Regions from separate parts of the Paeniglutamicibacter sp. genome, predicted to be linked through region 1. Evidence: riboswitches for the same ligand, from Rfam matches in the RefSeq annotation. Region 1 holds a riboswitch; each other region holds the start of a gene.

What was found. A riboswitch is a leader RNA that binds a small molecule or an ion and turns the genes downstream of it on or off. The one in region 1 is predicted to bind S-adenosylmethionine.
Region 2: another riboswitch for S-adenosylmethionine. It lies ahead of ACLQ7E_RS21320 (hypothetical protein); the one in region 1 lies ahead of ACLQ7E_RS01715 (acyl-CoA dehydrogenase family protein).
Region 3: another riboswitch for S-adenosylmethionine. It lies ahead of ACLQ7E_RS04860 (OsmC family protein); the one in region 1 lies ahead of ACLQ7E_RS01715 (acyl-CoA dehydrogenase family protein).
Region 4: another riboswitch for S-adenosylmethionine. It lies ahead of ACLQ7E_RS20295 (hypothetical protein); the one in region 1 lies ahead of ACLQ7E_RS01715 (acyl-CoA dehydrogenase family protein).

The regions. Positions count from the first base shown of each region.
Region 1 is NZ_JBKKAP010000014.1:36,112-41,186, forward strand. It holds gene ACLQ7E_RS01710 (LLM class flavin-dependent oxidoreductase) at 1-1,102, opposite strand, end outside; gene ACLQ7E_RS01715 (acyl-CoA dehydrogenase family protein) at 1,184-2,521, opposite strand; SAM riboswitch class I at 2,528-2,624, opposite strand; SAM riboswitch class I at 3,047-3,136, shown strand; gene ACLQ7E_RS01720 (OsmC family protein) at 3,141-3,722, shown strand; gene ACLQ7E_RS01725 (sodium:solute symporter family protein) at 3,719-5,075, shown strand, end outside.
Region 2 is NZ_JBKKAP010000181.1:46,835-51,909, forward strand. It holds gene ACLQ7E_RS21315 (aspartate aminotransferase family protein) at 1-700, shown strand, start outside; gene ACLQ7E_RS21320 (hypothetical protein) at 1,549-1,899, opposite strand; SAM riboswitch class IV at 1,998-2,122, opposite strand; gene ACLQ7E_RS21325 (histidine phosphatase family protein) at 2,169-2,774, shown strand; gene ACLQ7E_RS21330 (siderophore-interacting protein) at 2,908-3,756, shown strand; gene ACLQ7E_RS21335 (DNA-3-methyladenine glycosylase family protein) at 3,753-4,673, opposite strand; gene ACLQ7E_RS21340 (DNA-3-methyladenine glycosylase I) at 4,670-5,075, opposite strand, start outside.
Region 3 is NZ_JBKKAP010000039.1:69,166-74,240, forward strand. It holds gene ACLQ7E_RS04850 (hypothetical protein) at 9-251, shown strand; gene aztD (zinc metallochaperone AztD) at 393-1,706, shown strand; gene ACLQ7E_RS04860 (OsmC family protein) at 1,797-2,342, opposite strand; SAM riboswitch class IV at 2,383-2,501, opposite strand; gene ACLQ7E_RS04865 (MarR family winged helix-turn-helix transcriptional regulator) at 2,860-3,363, opposite strand; gene ACLQ7E_RS04870 (VOC family protein) at 3,642-4,073, shown strand; gene ACLQ7E_RS04875 (FAD-dependent oxidoreductase) at 4,498-5,075, shown strand, end outside.
Region 4 is NZ_JBKKAP010000172.1:668-5,742, forward strand. It holds gene ACLQ7E_RS20280 (cupin domain-containing protein) at 1-417, opposite strand, end outside; gene ACLQ7E_RS20285 (sodium:solute symporter) at 580-2,106, shown strand; gene ACLQ7E_RS20290 (DinB family protein) at 2,230-2,808, shown strand; SAM riboswitch class IV at 2,821-2,929, shown strand; gene ACLQ7E_RS20295 (hypothetical protein) at 2,947-3,219, shown strand; gene ACLQ7E_RS20300 (VIT1/CCC1 transporter family protein) at 3,461-4,564, shown strand; gene ACLQ7E_RS20305 (HNH endonuclease) at 4,738-5,075, shown strand, end outside.

The sequences.
Region 1 (5,075 bases):
CGGCCAGCTGGCGAATGGTCCACGGGTTTCCGTCGTCGCCGCTGGCCTTTTGGAACATCGCAACGGAGGACTGGATGGCGTTGGACTTCACGTTGTCGCCAATGACGTCATCCGGCCCGTAGGTCGACAGGTCGACGCCCATCCACCCGGAGATCAGCGCAAGGGCGCCATCGATGTCGGCGTAGGACTTGTAGTCCTCGAACTTGGCCTGGGCAGCGGCGCTGTCCACGTCCGTGATGATGGTCTGCATGGCGTAGATGCGCACATCGTAGCGTCCGCGTCCGGCAGCTTCCACGGCGTCACGGATCTTGGTGACCGTGGCCTTGAGCATGTCCTTGGTGGGGCAGGTGACGAAGACGGCTTCGGCATTTTCGGAAGCGAATTTCATGCCGCGCGGCGAGGTTCCGGCCTGGAATACCACGGGGGTCCGCTGCGGGCTGGGCTCGGTGATGGCGATGCCGGGAACCTTGAAGTACTTGCCTTCGTGGTTGATCTCGTGGACCTTGGACGGGTCGGTGAAGATCCCGCGCTCAACGTCGCGCACCACCGCGTCCTCTTCCCAGGAGCCCTCGAGAAGCTTGTACACGACCTCCAGGTACTCGTCGGCGTGGTTGTAGCGCTCGTCGTGCTCGAGCTGGTCTTCCTGGCCCATGTTCCGCGCGGCGGAGGGCAGGTAACCGGTCACGACGTTCCAGCCGACGCGGCCCTTGGTCAGGTGGTCAAGGGTCGCCAGGCGGCGGGCGAACGGGTACGGGTGCTCGTAGGCGGTGCCGGCGGTGACGCCGAAGCTGAGGTTTTCGGTCACCGAAGCCATGGCCGAGACCAGCATGAACGGGTCGTTGACCGGGACCTGGGTGCCGGCGCGCAGCGGAACCTCGTTGGAGCCGCCGAAGACGTCGTAGGTGCCCAACACGTCGGCAATGAAGATGCCGTCGAACTTGCCCTTTTCCAGGGTCTTGGCCAGGTTGGTCCAGTAGGAAAGGTCCTTGTAGCTGGCTGACTGGTCCTTGGGGTGCTTCCACAAACCCGGGGACTGGTGTCCCACGCAGTTCATGTCGAAGGCGTTGAAACGGATCTGGCGGGGGGCGGGAGTCGTGCTCATGTTTGTCCTTCGCGAGGTGTTGGGTATTTGCGGATCCGATATTGCGCGGATCAAGTCGTTGGTTCGGGTGCGGCGGGCGGTTTAGGGGATGCCGATTGCCTGGGTCGCACCCACGTCGCCGATGGCGTTCAGCTGCTGGGGTGCCGTTCCATTGACCTCGTAGTCGCCAATGATGCGCGACTTGTAGATCGCCGGGTTGTGGGTGGCCACGGTGCGGGCGTTGCGCCAGTGCCGGTCCAGGTTGCAGCCCTTGGCGGTTGCCGAGGCCCCCAGCCCGTCAAAGAGCTTGGTCGCCGCGGAGAGCACCAGCGGCTGGACGACTGCCTGCGCCCGGTCCGCGGCGAGTTCGCACACCGCAAACCTCTCGGCAGGGCTGAGTGATGCATCGGCCAGCGCGACCTCGATCTCCGCCACGGCGGCCAGGACGATGGCGTCGACAGCGAACGCGGTGCCCGAGATCTCGCCCACCAATTGCAATACCTGGGGTTCTTCGCGTACCGGAACCCCTGTCCCGGTGCTGAAGCTTCGCGTACGGGCCTGGACCGACGAGCGCATGTCGTTGAGCACGGCGCGCGTGATTCCGGCCTGGACCCCGAGGAGCACCAGTTGGAAGATCGCGGATTCAGGGTTGTTGACCTGCTGCTCGTCGGGAAGGATCGTGTCCACCGGGACATTCTCGAACGTGGTCGAGCCGGTGCCGGTGAGCTGCTGCCCGAATCCGTCCCAGTCGTCAAAGATCTTGACCCCGGAATGCTGTGTGGAGACCACGGCGATCTGCCGGCCGGCGCGGGCGGGGTGCGCCACGGCAACGGCGACCCAGTCGGCGTAGATCGTGCCGGTGCAGTAGTATTTTTCGCCGTTGAGGATCCAGCGCTCGCCCTGCTTGGCAATCGTCGTGTTCAGGGTGCCGAGCCGGTTTCCACCGCGCTCGGTGTAGGCGTTGCCGACGATTTGCCCGGCAACAATGCGCTCGATCCAGCGGTGCCGCAAGGCATCGTCCTCAAGCAGCAACACGGATTCGACGAAGCCGATGTGCGAGCGCCACAGGTGCGCCACCTGGGAATCCGCCTCGGCCAGCTCAATGAACAGGCGGAAGAGGTCGGACACGCTCGCCCCGTAGCCGCCTTCGGACACCGGGATGCGCAATGCACCGAATCGCACCCGGTTCAGCCAACCGACCGGCTCAAAGGGAAGGGTCCGGTTGGCATCTCGCTCGCTGGCCCCGGCGGCAATCTTGGCGAAGACCGGACGGAAGATTGCGGCCAATTCGTCATAGTGACCGTTCAGGGGAACGCCCGGAGTAAGTTTGAGCAGGTGCCGGGCAGGGGTGTCGCCGGTAAATGCGTCGAGATTGACGGCTCCAAAGATGTTGGGGTCCGCTTCGACATCGTGAGCATGTGCAAAGGAATCGACAGCCATGAATTCTCTCCATCGGTTCTGGCGTGAGCACCTACCGCCCAATTAAGGGGAGGGGTTGCTGCGGCGTCATGGAGCCAGATCTCTCGGCCGCTCTGGATGGTTGTTGGTCATATTTCTACACGTCCCGGCGAGGCGGAGACAACCCGTTTCGTCACAATCGGGGCCTCCGGCGCTGGCCGAAACACGATTCCGCCTCCTGAATGCCGGGCTTGGCTGACCGACTCCCCGGCGTTTCCCCCGCCAATCCTTCGACGAGACAGGGAGCATCGAGGATCGCCTTGCCCATCTCGAGCAGCGTCGCGCACTTTCCTCTCTGGCCGCGGTTTCCCGGGGACGGAGGCAGGGGATGCAGCGCCTCTTGCGGAGATCCCCCGACTGCCGCCAGACTGGAATCAAAGCATCGAAATTTTACCAATTAATGAAATATCCTTCGTTGATACGTGAAGAATATCCATGTGGTCGAAGATTCCGTCATGTTACGGACGGTTTGCTCCCGTGACACCGCATCGACTTTGATTGAGTCGTAACCCATCCCGAGCGGCCGAGAGATCTGGCTCTATGACGCCGCAGCAACCACCTCGCTGAGGCCGGTGCTACCGCCAAGTCCGATGGAGAGACCATGACATCCGCTTCCCTGCCAACTGTGCCCAACACTTCGGGGCCCCACGACAAGCGCATCCGCGCCAAGGGAACCTGGCTGGGTTCCATGCGTACACGTGTCGGAATCCGGGATTTCTCCTTCGACATTGACGAGCCTGTCGCCGTGGGCGGAACCAACAACGCACCGACACCGATGGAATTCATTGCCGGCGCGCTCAACGGATGCGTAAGCGTCGTTGTGGAACAGGTGGCAAAGGAACTCCGGATCGACTTCACTGCCCTGGAGACCTACTCGATTGCCACTCAAGATACCCGTGGGTTTGCCGGAACGGCAGACGTTTCTCCGTTCTTCCATTCCTACCGGCTCGAAATCCATGTTGAAACGGCCCTGGACGATCCTGAGCTGCAACGGGAATTCACCTCGCAAGTCCACCGGAGATGCCCGGCCATCAACTTGGTCAAGACAGCAGGCGTGAACATGGTTATCAACTGGGAATTCGCCACTGAAGTCGCCCCGGGCTCCGCCGAAGATGCCTGCAACATTGCGCTCGGATACGCTCCCCGCACCGCACTTACAACTGCTGCGGGAGCAAGCGCATGAGCGCGGCCGGACTGTGGACCATCGGCCTCGCGGTGTCCTACACGGCGCTGCTCGTCTTCGGCGGACGCCTTGCCCAACGCCGCAGCACGCTGGGCAAAACTAGCGGATTCTTTGTTGGCGGTCGCACCTTCAGCCCGTGGACGGTTGCCTTCTGCATCACCGGACTGTTCTCTGGTTCTTCCTACATAGCCATCATGGAGCTGAGCTACCGAACAGGCGTATCCGCGCTTTGGTACGGTGTGGCCGAGACCGTGCAAATCCTGCTCATCTCGCTGCTCTTGGTCAAGAAGTTGCGGGAGAAGCTCGTCGTCACCGTAACAGGCATCATCGGAGACCGCTTCGGCCGCCTTGCCAAGGGCATTGCCGGCGTTATCACGGCTTTCACGTTTCCCATGTGGTCGGTTGCCACCACGATCGCCTTCGCTTCCGCACTGACAGCTTTCACTGGCCTGAACTTGCACTTGGCCGTCATCGTCACGGCCTTGTTATTGCTCATGTTCTTGTGGACAGGTGGAATGCGTTCAGTGGCATTCAACCAAACCATGAACTGCATCGTGTTTGTCGGCATGCTGCTCGTGGGCGCATACGCAATCTTGGCCAAGCCCGGGATCTCCGGATTGATCGACTTTGCCGAGACCAACCCCCAAATGTTCGACCCCGGCAACGCAGGCGTTTCCCTCATCGTGGCATGGTTCGGCACCTTCATCGTGAACGTGCCGCTGGCACAGGCCGCTTTCCAAATGACCATGTCTTGCCGAACACCAGAGGACGGCCAGAAGGGCCTCTACACGGCTGCCGCCTTTGGCGTCCCTTTCATCATCATCGGTGCGCTCATCGGCACTTCGGCGGCCATCGTGATGCCCGGAGAGAGCCTGGCCCTGGTGGCGATCCCCCACTACATCGAACAGGTCCTCCCAGCACCGCTCGTGGGCGTGTTCTTCCTGGGCGTCTGGGCCTGTGCCATGGGCTGGGCCGGTCCGTGCCAGTTCTCCGGATCTACTTCCCTGGGCCGCGACGTCGGCAGCGCACTCAACCCCAAGGCCACCGAGGCGCAGCTGGTTCGCTACACGCAGTGGTCGCTGGTGGCCCTGACTGGACTCATGATCCTCTTTAGCATCCTCCGTACCGAGCAATCCGCCTGGTGGAACGTCCTGGCCTGGACGTTGCGCAACGGCGCGACCCTGGCCCCAGTCCTGGCAGTCTTCTTTTGGCCGTTGGCCACACGCACCGCCGTTTATGCATCGATGGTGGCCGGTTTCAGCGCCGGCATCCTCTGGAACCACCTAGCGGACTGGTCTCCCAAGGAGTTCTTCCTTGGCACCCACCCTGTTTGGGTCGGAATGTTGGTGAACG
Region 2 (5,075 bases), on a different contig from region 1:
CCGATTGGACGTCTTGTTCCTCATGGACGAGGTCATCACGGGGGTAGGGCGGACCGGTGATTGGTTTGCCAGCACCCACGATGGGGTGGTACCTGACCTTCTCATGACAGGCAAGGGCCTGAGCGGGGGATACTCTCCCGTGGCAGCCATTCTCATGCGAGAACACTTGGTGGAGGCGATAAGGGAAGGCAGCGGTGGTGCTCCGTTTGGCCACACTTTTTCCGGGAATCCCGTCGGAGCGGCCACATGCATTGCCGTTCTGGACATTATGGAGCGCCAAGACGTCCTTGAAAACGTCAGAAATCGAGGTGCACAGCTGGAAGAGGGTCTAAGAGCGTTGTCGCGCCGCTACCGGCACATGGCCGATGTGCGCGGCCGCGGATTGCTTTGGGGGTTCGAATTTGTCATCAACCCCGAGACCAAGCAGGCCCCAGATCCCAGACACAATGCGGCGAACGTATTCGTCGAACAATGTCTCGCACAAAGCCTCATCGTTTACCCCGCAGGGATCGCGCCGCTAAACAACGCGACGATTATTTCACCGCCTCTGGTGATCACCGAGGGCGAAACGCAGATATTGCTGGGCAAACTGGATGAAGCGCTTCAAACCATGGAGCATCACATCGAGGTGTGGATAGCCGAAAGCACAAACCGCTCCCATTCGGTGGCCGCGGGCCACACGGCCGGACGCATTTCGTGAGCACTTTATCGATCACACGGGAGGAAGAGTGAGGAACCGCAACTTGCCGGAGCCAATAGAGTGCCTGGATCCTGGCCCTAAGTCATTAACTCCGAGGGGCCCGCTACATGGGCGGCTGGGCCGTGGGGGTCCTGAAAATGACAGTGTTTTACTGTCGGGTTTTTTGGTGACCGCGTGTCGCGGTGAAGGATCGGCATAGGAGGTGCCCTGGGCCCCGGATCGCGGAGATGACTTTCCGAGACATTGTGAATCGCGGAAACTCGATCAATCTTGATTGGGATGGCGTTCCTTGGGCGTCTTGGAAACCTATGGTGCCTGCTTGCTTCTTAATGACGTCTGACCGGCGCTTAATTATGCTGACTTGCAGATTATTGGTGCCTCGATCGGTGCCTATTGGCGGATTTTCTTAACCCCTCGAACTCGCCCGTGCCAACGTCGAGGCGGGCGGCGGTATGCGGGCGTCATCGCCCGCGACGGCGAGATTCTCGCCATTCGCGAAGCGCACACAAGACTTGGCACCGCGGATCCAACCGGGTCCACCAATTACATGCTTGCCCACCCAAGACCGATGTGCTTGGGCTCGCCGTATTGCTGCAGACCCGCCCACCCTATGTTCCTTGCCCAGCGGGATGACGACGAACCGCGCATCGTCGAAGACCTCGAGCACCTCAAACTGACTACCTCATTATGCAGAATCCGCGAAAGACTGGACCGAACGCCGGCTGCCGATGGAATACCAGCCCCGCGACGCCTACAGTTCCTGGCACGAACGAAATTCCGGCAGCCGCAACGTACCCACGAGCCCGCACCCAACCTAGGCCCAAGGCCTAGGTTCGTCGCACGGGCTCCTAGGAAAGTTGCAGGTCGCCCGTCAGGGACTCGAAGTCCCGGGCCAATGTCTCGTCGCGGTCGAAGTTGCAGGCAGAGAGCGGTTCGGTGCTGAACGAGAAGTAGCGCAGCCCGGCACTGTGTCGCGGGTCCGCGGGAAGCGCGATCGCGTTGTTGTGGAAATTCACCCGGCCCAGCGAGAGCCCCGGTGCCGGTTGCGGCGCAATGCGCAGCAGCTGGGCAATGTCCGGAAGGTCGTGGGCGAACACCTGGTGGTGGGTTCCGCCGGCAAAGACATGCAGCGTCAGTCCGTGGGTCGGGGACATCGCAACCTCGACGTCCGCCGGGGCCCACAGGGTAGGCCTGGTCATCAGGCTCCTGATCGCACGGGGATTGGTGCGGTGGCCGGAGTGGAACGAGTTGCAGGTGTCTGTCGAACGTGACTGATCGCGCAAGGGGTGGCGCCTTTCGTGTGCTCTTGTCCCCGAGGCAGCGGCTGCTGCCAGGACCGCTTCGTCATCCGAACCACCCGTGAAGCATGGGGTTGGTGTGTGCGCCGGGTCGGAGCCCTAAGCTGGCGCGCATCTCGTGAAGCTGGTTTCATCGTACCAAAACACCGGAGACGATTTAGAGTTAATGAATGAGACTCATCTTGATCCGCCACGGGCAGACCGCTTCGAACGTGGCGCAGGCGCTGGACACCGCGGCCCCCGGTGCGCCGCTGGACGAGACCGGACTCGCCCAGGTGCGGGCACTCGTGGAACGGCTCGGCGCCGAGGACGTCGACGCGGTTTACTCCTCGCCGTTGCTGCGTGCCAAGATGACCGCCACGCCCCTGGCTGAATCGCGCGGCCTGGTCCTGGCCGAGCACGCGGGGTTGAGCGAGATCTCCGCAGGGGAACTGGAAATGCGCAACGACCCCGAAGCCCAGCTCGCCTACCGCGACGTGTTTTTCCGCTGGCTCTCCGGCGACCTGGCCGCGAAGGTTGCAGGTGGCGAGGATGCGCACACCGCACTGGACCGCTTCAACACGGTCATCGAGGAGGCCCGAGCCGCGGGGACCGGGAAACTAGTCGTGGTCAGCCACGCGGCGATGCTGGTGACCTGGCTTGCCTCGCGGAGCACAAACTTCGACCTTGGCCTGCTGCGCCCGACGCCCCTGGCCAACACTGGCGTGGTGACGCTGGATACGGCTGTCGAATCACGGTGGATCATGCGCAGTTGGCAGGACCGACACCTGGATTGAGGGGCAACTTTCGCGGATTCCCGGTGGTTTGTTCAAACGAATCGGGTCGGGTGAATGTTACCTGCATTGACTTCGTCGATGCTCCGTCGAATAGGATAGGTTTACCTTCCCTAATCCAAGAAAGTGGTAATTAGTGAGTACGCAACGTTCGGCACGTCCGGTTCGGCCCCAGGTAGTCCTCGAGGTTTTGGCGAGCGAGCGACTGAGTCCCCACATGATGCGACTGACCTTTGGCGGACCGGGCTTTGTAGATTTCCAGGACAAGGCAGTCTCCGACCGCTACGTCAAGATCCTTTTTGCCAAGCCCGAGCTGGGGCTGGTGCCCCCGTTTGACCTTGACGCCTTGCGCGAGCAGCTGGCTCCGGAAGATTTCCCGGTTCGCCGCACCTACACCCTGCGCCACGTGGATCTCGAAGCCCAAACCGTGCAGATCGACTTCGTCATCCACGGTGACCAAGGCCTGGCAGGCCCCTGGGCCCAGAACGCCAAGATGGGTGACCTGATCTGCTTCACCAGCCCGGGCGGACTCTACACGCCAGACCCGGAATTCGACCGTCACCTGCTCATCGGGGACGAGACCGCTCTTCCGGCGATTTCCGCGGCCGTCGAGGACATGACCCCGGACATGGTGGGGGACATCTACCTTGAGGTATCTGGCCCCGAGGACGAGGTCCAGCTGGACGTGCCCGCAGGAGTCAACGTCCACTGGCTGCACCGCGGTGGCTACTTCACCCCGGAAGGCACCCGGCTCGAGGCAGTGGTGCGTGATGCGCCATGGCACGAGGGAACGATTCAGGTCTTTGCCCACGGCGAACGTGAAACCATGAAGTCGTTGCGTGCCTACCTCAATGGCGAACGCGGCGTGGACCGCAGGGCCATGTCGCTGTCCGCCTACTGGGCGTTCGGACGTGCCGAGGACGAGTTCCAGGCCGAAAAGAAGTCGCCCATCGGGCAGATCTTCCCGGAGACACTCAGCGCCTAGTCCGGTCGAGGACCGGGTTTACTCCGGTCCGCTCGTGCGGCCGTCTTGGAGGTAGCGGGCGGCAGCGGGGCCATCGGGTCTGAAGCCCAAAGATGGACCATGGCGTAGGACCGGTATGGTGCCCATGATTCCGCCAACTTGGCTGCCTCGCGTTCGGTGATCCGGTTCAGCGCCCGCCGCGCGACCAGGTCGCCGGGCACGAATGCATCCGGATCGCTGCGGCCGCGCATCTGGAGGTAGTCTGCGGTCCAGGGGCCGACGCCGCGCAGTGCCAGAAGTTCGGTGCGGTCCAATGGGATGCCCGGTGTGCCTGCGAACTTCTTGGCGGCGAAGCTTTCCGCCATCACGAACAAGGTGGCCGCCCGGGACTTGGTGAGCCCAATGGTTTCGCGCAGGATGTCGACGCCGTGCGCAACCACCGCCTCGGGTGTCGGGAAGATGCGCAGGCCCCCAGGCCCGTCGCTTCCGTAGGCGCCAACGAAGCGTCCGCCAAAGGTCCGGCCCGCCGCCAGGGTTACCTGCTGGCCAAGAATCGTGGTGGCTGCGGCCTCGAAGCCATTGAGGTATCCGATCAGGCGCAACCATGGCCGGGCCCTCACCAGTGGGCCGAGCAAGCCGTCTGCGGCGAAATACCGTTGCACGTGCGTGAGGTCCGAATCCAGGTCCAGCCAGGCACGCACGATGCTTTCGAGCTGGTCGAGGTCATGTGCGTCCGCCTCGGCGCAGGTAAGTTGCACGCCGTTCTCGGCAAATTCCAGCTCGACGATCTTCGGGCCTGAATCGATTGACACCACTCGGCTGTGCCGCCGTGCAGCGGGCTCGTGGATGTCGAGGGTTGCGATCGAATGGATGCCCAGCGTCCGCATCATGTGCCCGGGGTCCAACAAGCCGTTGGACTTCAGGAAGCGCGAGCTCATGCCGGCCAGATGCCCGAGGTGCCGCGCCGGTGGGAGCCCAACAGGTGCGTGTCCACGATGCCCAGCGCCTCCATGAGCGCAAACATGGTCGTTGGTCCCACGAAAGCGAAGCCGCGCTTCTTCAGCGCCTTTGACAGTGCCACGGATTCGGGGCTGGTGGTGGGGATGTCTTCCAGCACGTTTGGTGCCGGGGTGGAATCGGGCTGGAACGACCAGATGAACTCGGCCAGGCCGCCGTCCTCGCGCAGGGCGATGGTGGCCTTCGCGTTCTTGATGGTCGCCAGGATCTTGGCGCGGTTGCGGATGATCCCTGCATTGCCCAGCAGCTCCTCGACCTTCGCATCGCCGAAGCCTTCAATGACCTCCGGGTCGAACCCGGCGAAGGCCTCGCGGAAATTCTCG
Region 3 (5,075 bases), on a different contig from region 1:
ATGAAGCCATGACCAATCACGACGAGGATAGGGCCCCTGAGCTGGAATCCTTTGAAAAGCTCCACAAGGACGGCAGCCCGTGGGCGCGCGGGTTCACCCTGGATGGGGAATTTCACGGCGACTGGGAGTGGTTCAGGATCGACGGTACCATCATGCGTTCAGGCCGCCTGGATCGCGGCCGCCAGGTGGGAATTTGGACGACCTACGACAAGTCCGGGATCCCTTACAAGGACACCGACTACGGCGAGTAGGGGAATGCTGTGTGGCCAGGGGCATGCTCGACGGCGACACCACCCACCCACTCTAGATGCGATGCGTTCTCAATAGCAAACCGAGACCGCGCACTCCGACCTTTGTTGTGAATGATTCTCATTTAACTTATGGTGATTCCCATGTCACACGAAAAATCACTTACCAAGCGCCGCGTCCAGGCCGCTGCCACCACCCGCAGGTTGCACATGGGAACCGGCATTCTGGCGCTCATTACTGCCGGAACCCTGCTGGCGGGATGCGCCTCCAGTGCGCCCGGCCAGGCCGCACCCGCACCGGAATCTTCGGCAGGGAGCCCGAGTGCCAAGATCGCTGAGGCCGGTACCGCCACGCCCCGGCTCGTGCTCACCTACGACGGGGGACTGCTGGTCGCCAATGCACGCGACGGCGCGATCCTCTCGGACCACAGGCTTGAAGGATTCAATCGCGTCAACCCCGCAGGAGATGGCCGCCGCGTGCTCGTCTCGACCGCCGGGGGATTCCAGGTCCTGGACGCCGGGGCGTGGTCCGAGAAGCACGGGGAACACGCCCACCACTACACCGCCGAACCCGCGCTGACCGAGCTGGTGTTCCCGGCCGGGAAGCCCGGGCATGCGGTGGTCCACGCCGGCCACACCGCACTCTTCGACGACGCCACCGGCAAGATCAACATCTTCGAATCCACCAAGTTGGACAACAAGGAACTTCCGCGCACCGACGACGTGGCGCTGCCCGAAGCCCACCACGGGGTGGCGGTGCAGCTCTCGGACGGGAAATTGCTGGTCACCGACGGAACCTCGGAGGCGGTCAACGCGGTGAAGCTGCTCTCCGCCACGGATGCCAAGCACCGGCGCACCACAGTGGCCGAATCCAAGCAGTGCCCGGGTGTCCATGGCGAGGCTGTTGCCAAGGACGAGGCCATGGTGGTCGGCTGCGAGGACGGCATCCTGGTCATCAAGGACGAGAAGATTTCCAAGCTCGAAGCACCGGATGCATACGGCCGCATCGGAAACCAGGCCGGCTCCGAGGCCTCGTCAGTGGTGCTCGGGGACTACAAGAGGGACAAGGACGCCGAGCTTGAACGCCCGCAAACCTTCTCGCTGACGGACACCGCCACCAATACCCTCAAGCTCATCAACATCGACTACAGCTATTCGTTCCGCTCCTTGGCCCGCAGTGCCGGCGGGGACGCGCTGTTGCTGGGGACCGACGGCAAGCTGCATGTCTACGACGTGAAGAACGGGAAGGAAAAGAAGGCCATTGCCGTGGTCGGCGCCTGGGAAGAACCGATCGATTGGCAGCAGCCGCGCCCGACGGTGCACGTCTCAGGGGATACCGCCTATGTCACCGAACCGGCTACCAAGGAGTTGCACTTCGTGGACCTGAAGACCGGCAAGGTCTCACGGAGCGTGACCCTGCCAGAAGTTCCCAACGAGATCACCTCGATCAAGGGATAGAGGGAGCCCCCGTCTCCCGGGAAACAAAAAATCGTGGGTCGATGCCGTTCCCCTCGAACGGCATCGACCCACGATCGGTTCATGGTGGCGCTAGCCGGCGGTGACCAGCTCGACGCTGACAGGAGTCGGGTTGGTGAAGATGTCCAGCACCGGGCAGTGCTCGTCGACGGTTGCCTGCAGTTCCTCGTAGCGCTCGCGCGTCTCCGGGCCCTCGATCTTGACCGTCAGGCGCACCTCGCCGAAGCCTGGACGAACGGTCTCCTCGACGCCGAAGAGGCCGCGAACATCCAGGTCTGCATCGGCGTTGATTTCCAGCGAGTCGATCTTGATGCCCAGCTGGTGCGCGTACAGGCGGTAGACCACGATCTGGCAGGAAATGAGTGCACCGAGCGCAAACTCGACCGGGCTTGCCGCGGCGTCGTCCCCGGCCAGTGCCTCGGGCTCGTCGACAATGAAGCGGTGGTTGCCGGCGGTGATTTCGCTGGACACCGAACCGGTGGACACTCCGCTGGCCTTGAAGGTCAGCGCCGCGCTGGCGGTGTTGGCGGCAATGCGCTCACCCCAGGCGGTGCCCGCGGCGGTCAGCCTCTCGGCGCGAACCGAATCAAGGGTGCTATCGATCAGGGTTTCGGACATGGGAAACGATCCTTTCGTGGCTGGCGCATGCGCTTGCACGACGCCATACTTACGCCGCTCCTGTTGGGCGGCGCCGAATCTTCACCTGGAGCACCCCGCTATGACGAAGAGGGTTGCTGTCCGGCCGACCAGGGTCGTGAGTGGCAGGAGCTCGTGATTCTGTGTACGAGTGTTGTCGATTTCATGGTGCCCGCGCAACGCGGGCACTTAACAAATCTTCACGATCAATCGCCCATATATCGAACAAGTGCCTGTCAAGGTGCCGAATATTGCCAAATTGGCGAATGGTTCGAAGTGTTTGGATTTGTTCGGCGAAGTAACTGCGTTGTCTGACTCGGGAGATTTCGATGCTGGAAGGCCCCCGTCAAGTCGCGCTCGCCCGGGAGATGACGGCATTCGAGAGGAGCGGTTGTCATGAGACGCGGCAAACGCCGGTGGTTCAACTACGCCTGCTGCGACATCGGCCCCGGCCCTCCACGTGAAGGGCCGGGGGCCGATGGCCGGTTTCGTGCGGAGGTTAGCTCTCGCGTCGCGGGGCATCATTGGCGTTGAGCTTCGAAAGCAGGTCGGCGAAGCGCTTGATTTCCTCGGGGTCCCATGAAATCAGCCGGTTCCTCAACAATTGGCGCGACGCCGCGCTAGAGGCAAGGTATCCGGCACGTGCGGTGTCGGTGATGCTGACCAGCATGGCCCGGCCGTCGTTCGGATCCGGGACGCGGGTGACCAGGTTCTTGGCCTCGAGCCATTTGATCATCCGGCTCATGGTGGCCTTGTCCACCTGGAGTTCCTCGGCCAGGATGATCTGCTGCTGGGCGTGCTCGCGCGCAAGGATGGAGAGCACCTTGTAGCCCAGCGGCTGAAGTTCCGGATGGATGGCTGCGGCGCGCTTGCGAATGGCCTGGCGCGCCTTGACGACCATGATCGAAAACTCTTTTTCCACGTCTTCGATCAGTGGATCAAGGGTTCCGGGGTCTGCTGCCGGTCCCGGGTCGGGGCGGGAATCGGAGAACGGTGAAGTCATGGGAATCATTTTAGTGGTGATGCGCCGTTTCGAAGTGTTCGCGACGGCGCGTTTGCCATTCCCGCACGACCGCCACTTTGGTCACGAGTTGCTCTACTGCCCCAATCGTGTCCATGGCGCCGATCGCGTCTGCTGCGAATGTGGTCAATGCGGCGGTTTGTGCCGGTTTGAGCGCTCAGCGAATTCAGGACAAAACAATCGGCCCGAGGGCTTCACGTAACCACTTGTGACGGGCAGAATTGCTAATTGTTGAACCCCGCCAAACGATGGAGAACACCATGGGCACGATTCTCAACCCGTACATCAGCTTTCGCGACACGGCGCGTCCCGCGCTCGAGTTCTACCAGACGGTCTTCGGCGGTGAGCTGGATTTGCGCCCCTTCGCGGACTTCGAGTTCGCCAAGACCGATAATTCCGATGACGACAACAAGATCATGCACGGGCACCTGCGTGCACCCAATGGCTTGAACCTGATGGCGGCCGACACCCCTGCCGACATGGAGTGGAAGGGCGGCACCGCCATTTCCGTCACCCTCAGCGGTGACGACAAGGAAGAAATGACCGGGTACTGGGAAAAGCTCAGCGAAGGCGCCAAGATCGGCGAGCCGCTGGCCCAGGCGCCGTGGGGCGACTGGTTCGGCATGCTGACCGACAAGTTCGGAGTTGACTGGATGGTCAACATTGACGGGCCCGGCAGCCCCGAGCAGTAAGCCCCGGCGCCACCGATGATTGAGTGCCGACGGTGCCAACCGGCATGAAAAAATGCGTGGGTTCGACCGTGAGAGGTCGAACCCACGCATTATTACGCCATTGACAGCCGGAAGCCAGCCGGCGACCACAGGTGCATCCGGCCTGCGGCCAGTTGCCCCACTGCCACGCCGCCTCTGTCGGGCTCACAGTTCATTCGGTCCTGCCGCGGGGTTTCTCCCTGTAGCCCCATGCCATGATCGATGCCGAACGCGGCGTCTATGGCTTCATCAAGATCGTCAAATAGGGGCAGCGTTTCAACGACTTGGGTCCAGCGTTTGAACGAGTTGGACCCGACCGGTGCCGGTTTTCCTTGACCGTTCGTGCCTTGGCGGACCAGACTCGGGCGTAGTCAACGCGATATTTCCAGAAACCGAGGGTGCCCCGATGGAAGACGAACTCGATCTCATTGTGATTGGCTGGGGCAAGGGCGGAAAAACGCTTGCCGGAAACATGGCCCGTGCCGGGCAACGTGTGGCAATCATCGAGGCCTCGGCGGAGATGTATGGCGGCACGTGCATCAACATCGGATGTGTTCCCACCAAGGCGCTGATCCATGATGCCGAAGTCCGCGCCGATACCGGCTTCGACCATGAATACTTCGACACCGCGGTCCAGCGCCGCGACAAGCTCACCGCCATGATGCGGGCCAAGAATTTCTCCATGCTCGACGGCCTGGATGCGGTCATGACCATCACTGGCCGGGCAAGCTTTATCGGCCCGCGACGCATCAGGATCGAGGCGGGGGCGGAAACCCTCGAGCTGGGTGCCCGCCGGATCATCATCAACACCGGTGCGGTACCCGCGATCCCGGACCTCGACGGCGCGCGCATCGGCGGGCGGATCCACGACTCCACCACGCTGCAACACGCACCGCTTCCCAGATCCCTGGTGGTGGTCGGCGGTGGATACGTCGGAACCGAATTCGCCTCGATGTTTGCGCACTTCGGCTCGAAGGTCACCGT
Region 4 (5,075 bases), on a different contig from region 1:
CACATGTAGCACTTCAACCTCGCAATCCACGGCATAAAGCTCTTTCTCGCCCACGCCGTGCGGGGCGATGACCGCGCGAATCACCTGCAGGCGCCGCTCCGAACGCGCCGTCACCAACTGCTCGACGATGCCTTCGCCGCCCATGGAAATCCGCGGCGCCTCCGCGAGCCTGACCACGTGGGTGTCCGGCTGGGTGAACAGCTCGCCGACCTCCATCGAGAGGACCTGGCACAGGGTCACCAGCGAAGCCACCGAGGGGCTCGTCAAATCGCGTTCCACCCGGGAGAGAAACCCCTTGGTCAGTCCCGTGGATTCGGCGATCTGGTCAATGGTCAGGCGCTGGGCATGCCGCGCCGCCCGGATCCGCGAGCCAATGGCCAGGGAAGCACTGCTGGGCTCAACGGGCAGGGCTTTCATTGGCACGGGTCTCCATGAGGCTCGAAGGAAATATTGGGTTCATCCAGCTTAGGCGCAATTGACGTGTGCCACACCTCACATTAGCCTGTAGAACAACAAATGTTTACCCTCAGGCATCCACGCGGTGTCTACCGGTCCCGTTCCCAACAAAGGCGCACCCTCATGGAATACATCAATGGCACGATCGTCGCCGCCTATTTGGCGGCCATGCTCATCTTCGGCTGGTGGGGGAAATCGCGCACCAAGAACAGCAGTGACTACCTCGTGGCAGGCCGCCGGCTGGGTCCGTTCCTGTACACCGGAACCATGGCGGCGGTCGTCCTGGGCGGGGCCTCCACCGTGGGCGGCGTGGGCCTTGGCTACAAGTGGGGCATCTCCGGAATGTGGCTGGTCGTGGCAATCGGCGCCGGCGTCATCCTGCTCTCGCTGCTCTTTGCCCCGACGCTGCAGCGCCTGAAGATCTTCACCGTTTCGCAGATGCTCACCCTGCGCTACGGCAGCAAGTCGGCGACCAACACCTCCGGCATCGTCATGCTGGCCTACACGCTGATGCTCTGCGCCACCTCCACCAGCGCCTACGCGACGATCTTCGTGGTCCTCTTTGGGTGGGAGCGTTGGATGGCCATCGCCATTGGCGGGGTCATCGTGGTCATCTACTCCACCATCGGCGGGATGTGGTCAATCACCCTGGCCGACCAAGTGCAGTTTGTCATCAAGACCATCGGCATCTTCTTCTTGATGCTGCCCTTCGCCCTGAATGCCGCCGGCGGCATGTCCGGGATCCGAGAGCGCATCGGGGACGAGTTCTTCAGCTTCACCGGCATCGGCGTGCAGTCCATCATCACCTACTTCGTGGTCTACACACTGGGCCTGCTCATCGGCCAGGACATCTGGCAGCGCGTGTTCACCGCCAAGACCCCGAAGGTCGCCCGCTGGGGCGGAACCACCGCAGGGATCTACTGCGTGCTCTACGGTGCCGCCGGAGCCATCATCGGCATGGCCGCCAAGGTCGCCCTGCCGGACATCATCGGCGCCGACAGCAACAAGGACGTGGTCTACGCGGAGGTTGCAACGCAACTACTTCCGGTCGCCATCGGTGGGCTGGTGCTCGCGGCTGCGGTTGCCGCAATGATGTCCACCGCCTCCGGCGCCCTGATTGCCGCGGCCACCGTGGCCCGCACCGACGTCACCCCGTTCGTGGCCAGCTGGTTCGGCAAGCAGGTCCGCGTGAACACCAACGAAAACCCGGAGCACGACGTCCGCGCCAACCGCATCTGGGTGTTGCTGCTGGGCGTGGTGACCATCGTCTTGGCCATCATGGTCTCCGACGTGGTCGCGGCGTTGACCATTGCCTACGACATCCTCGTCGGAGGACTGCTGGTGGCCATCATCGGCGGACTCGTCTGGAAGCGCGGCAACGGTTTGGGAGCAGCAGCCTCCATGGCCGCCGGAAGCATCGTCACCCTGGGCACCATGATCATTTTGGAGATCCAGGCGGAGAACCAATTTGACGGCATCTACGCCAACGAACCGATCTACTACGGACTCATCGCCTCGGCACTGACCTTCGTCGTGGTCTCCCTACTCACCCGCCCCACCGCAGCATCGGTCATCACCCGCTGGGAAGCACGGGTCGCCGGGCAGGCGGACACCGAAGGCGCCGACCTCTCCGAAACCACCATCCGCTAGTCCGCTCCAAGAACAGGCAGCGCGGAGGGAACTCCCGTTTTCGCTCACATCGAGCGAACGGGGTTCCCTCCTTTTTGCTCCGTCTATTCCCAGCCCAGCCCCGGCTCTCCTAGGCTGAAGGGCATGGACGAATTCAAGGACCAGCTGATCACCTACCTGAACAACTCACGCAAGGCAGTGCTGTGGAAGGCCGAGGGGCTCAGCGACGCGGAAGTCACCCGACCCATGGTCAATTCGGGCACCAACATCTTGGGCGTGATCCAGCATCTGGCGTCCGTCGAATACGGCTACTTCGTCCAGTGCCTAGGCTTCACCATCACCGACGACCGTTATGCAGCTCTGGAAGCCGATCCCGAGCCGAGTGCTGACATGTGGGTCCCGGCCGAGGTATCTCGCCAAGAGACCATGGACTTCTACCATCGCGCCATCACCGCAGCGGACGCCAACATCGCCGCACTCCCGTTTGATGCCCCCGCCACGGTGCCGTGGTGGAGGCCCGAGACCCGGCAGACCACGCTGGGCCGACTCTTGTTGCACATGAACGTGGAAAATTCACGCCATGCCGGACACCTCGACATCGGGCGGGAACTCATCGACGGATCCACCGGGTTGCTCAAGGAGAACACCAATATCCCGCAATATGAAGCAACCGAGTGGAAGGAACTGCACCAAAAAATCCTCGCTGCCTCACAGTCGCGGTAGAGTGAATTTCAGCTTCACGAGATGCGGCGCCAAGCTCCGACTGGCCGCACACCAACCCCAGGTTCATGGGTGGTTCGGATGAGGAAGCGGCCGTGGCCACAAGGCGCGGCAAGAGCTGACGAAAGGCTTTCCCCCGTAATGGGACCATCAATTGCCGTCCTGCCCCTGCTCGATGTCAACCGCGGCGTCCTTGAATTGCGCCTTGCGGGTTCCTGGCACAGCTACCATGTTGCGGATGCCCCGGCCCTTGCATCGGCCCTGGCCAACGCCGTTGGTTCGCCGCGCTGGGACGCTCGTGCCCGGGAGCTTTCGGTGCGGATTCCCCGGTCCGGAATGCCCGCCGGCCAGGCCGTGATTTTTAGTCTCAGCGAATTTTCACTTGCCCTCCCGAGCGCTAGACTCGTGGGTTGAAGGGGAGTAGTTCCCAGACCCGCCTCCATGGCGGGAATGCGGTGCGTCGACATACTGGTTACAGGGTTGTAACCCGGCAATCCACCTGAGGCCGCGGGCAATTCCGCTCGGCCTTAGGCGAACGAGACCTTCGGTCCACACATTGGTGGCCCGAGGCTCAACGTACCCAAAAAGTATTCCTGCTGGGCCTCCCCATCACATGGCTATTCGTGGCCGTGAACGCCCACATGAGGATGAGAGCATGACGCAACAAGCGCCAACCCCCACCCCTGCCCAGATCAAACGCTGGCGCCAGTATCTGGCCGACGAAATCGCGGAGGGCGCGGTCTACCGCGAACTGGCCAACAACCGCCAAGGCGAGGAACGTGCGGTCCTGCTGGGCCTGGCCGCCGCCGAGACCCGCCATGAGGAACACTGGCGCTCGCTGCTGGGCGACCACGCCGCCAAGAAGACCAGTCCCTCGATTCGGCGCACCATGCTCCGTTTCCTGGCCCGGCACTTCGGCTCCGTCTTCGTCCTGGCTCTGGCCCAACGTGCCGAGGGCAACTCCCCCTACGCCGCCGACACCGACGCCAGCCGCCAGATGGCCGCCGACGAACTCGTCCATGAGGAAGTCGTCCGCGGCCTGGCGACCCGGGGACGGAACCGGCTCTCGGGCAACTTCCGCGCCGCGGTCTTCGGCGCCAACGACGGACTGGTCTCCAACCTGGCCCTGGTCATGGGCATCGGCGCCACCGGCGTGGCAACCTCCATGGTGCTCTTCTCCGGCATTGCCGGCCTGCTCGCAGGCGCCCTGTCGATGGCAGCCGGCGAATACGTTTCGGTGCGTTCCCAGCGCGAGCTGCTTTCGGCCTCCAAGCCCACCGAGGTGACCCTGTCCGCCGCACCGGACCTTGACCTTGATGCCAACGAGCTAGTGCTGGTCTACAAGGCCCGCGGTATGAGCAACGAGGATGCGGCGCACCGCGCCGCCGAGCGCATGGGCATCTATTCCTGTGACTGCAACCCCTCCATGTCCCTGCGCTCCGAGCTTGAGGATGCGTCCACGGAGGTCGAGCACGAGGAAATCGGTTCCGCCATGGGTGCAGCCTCAGCGTCGTTCTGCTTCTTTGCCTCCGGTGCGATCATCCCCATCCTGCCGTTCATCTTCGGGATGGGCGGCACCCCCGCAATCCTGCTCTCCGCCGTATTGGTGGGCATCGCCCTACTGGCCACCGGAGGCGTGGTCGGACTGCTCTCCGGAGCCTCCCCGACCAAGCGCGGACTGCGCCAGCTGGCCATCGGCCTGGGGGCCGCGGCAGTCACCTACGCCCTCGGCCTGATCTTCGGCGGCTCCGTGGTCTAAGGGTCCCGCCCCAAAAACAACGGCAAGGTGCCGACGGCACTCTTTCCTCGTTGCACCCGAGCGGGATGGCACTTGCCGGGAAGGACAGGTGGCCACAACCAGAATTAGAACATATTTTCTATCTTTCTTGAAAATATGTTCCAATTATCGGCGATCGGTTCTAAAATAGAGGTATGGCAACGACGTCATCGAGCAGCACCCCTTCCGCCGGCGCCACCGCCGGTGGCGCCGGAAAGGACCTGGGCTACGATGCGCTGCTGGCCGACGGGGCGGACATGGACGCACTGGTTGCCGAACACTTGGCCCGCTCCGGCACCGACGGGATCCTGTCCCTGGCCGCCGCGGTGAACGAAGCCCCAGTGCTAACCGGCACCCATGAGGCGGTGACAGCCGTCGGCGCACTGGAAACCTTGAAATGCGCCGCCACAGCGAAGCAGGCCGACCACAGTGTCGCCTTCCAGGATTCCCTGATCGCCGATCGGCAGCGCGCCGGCGTCAGGGAGAAGAACCC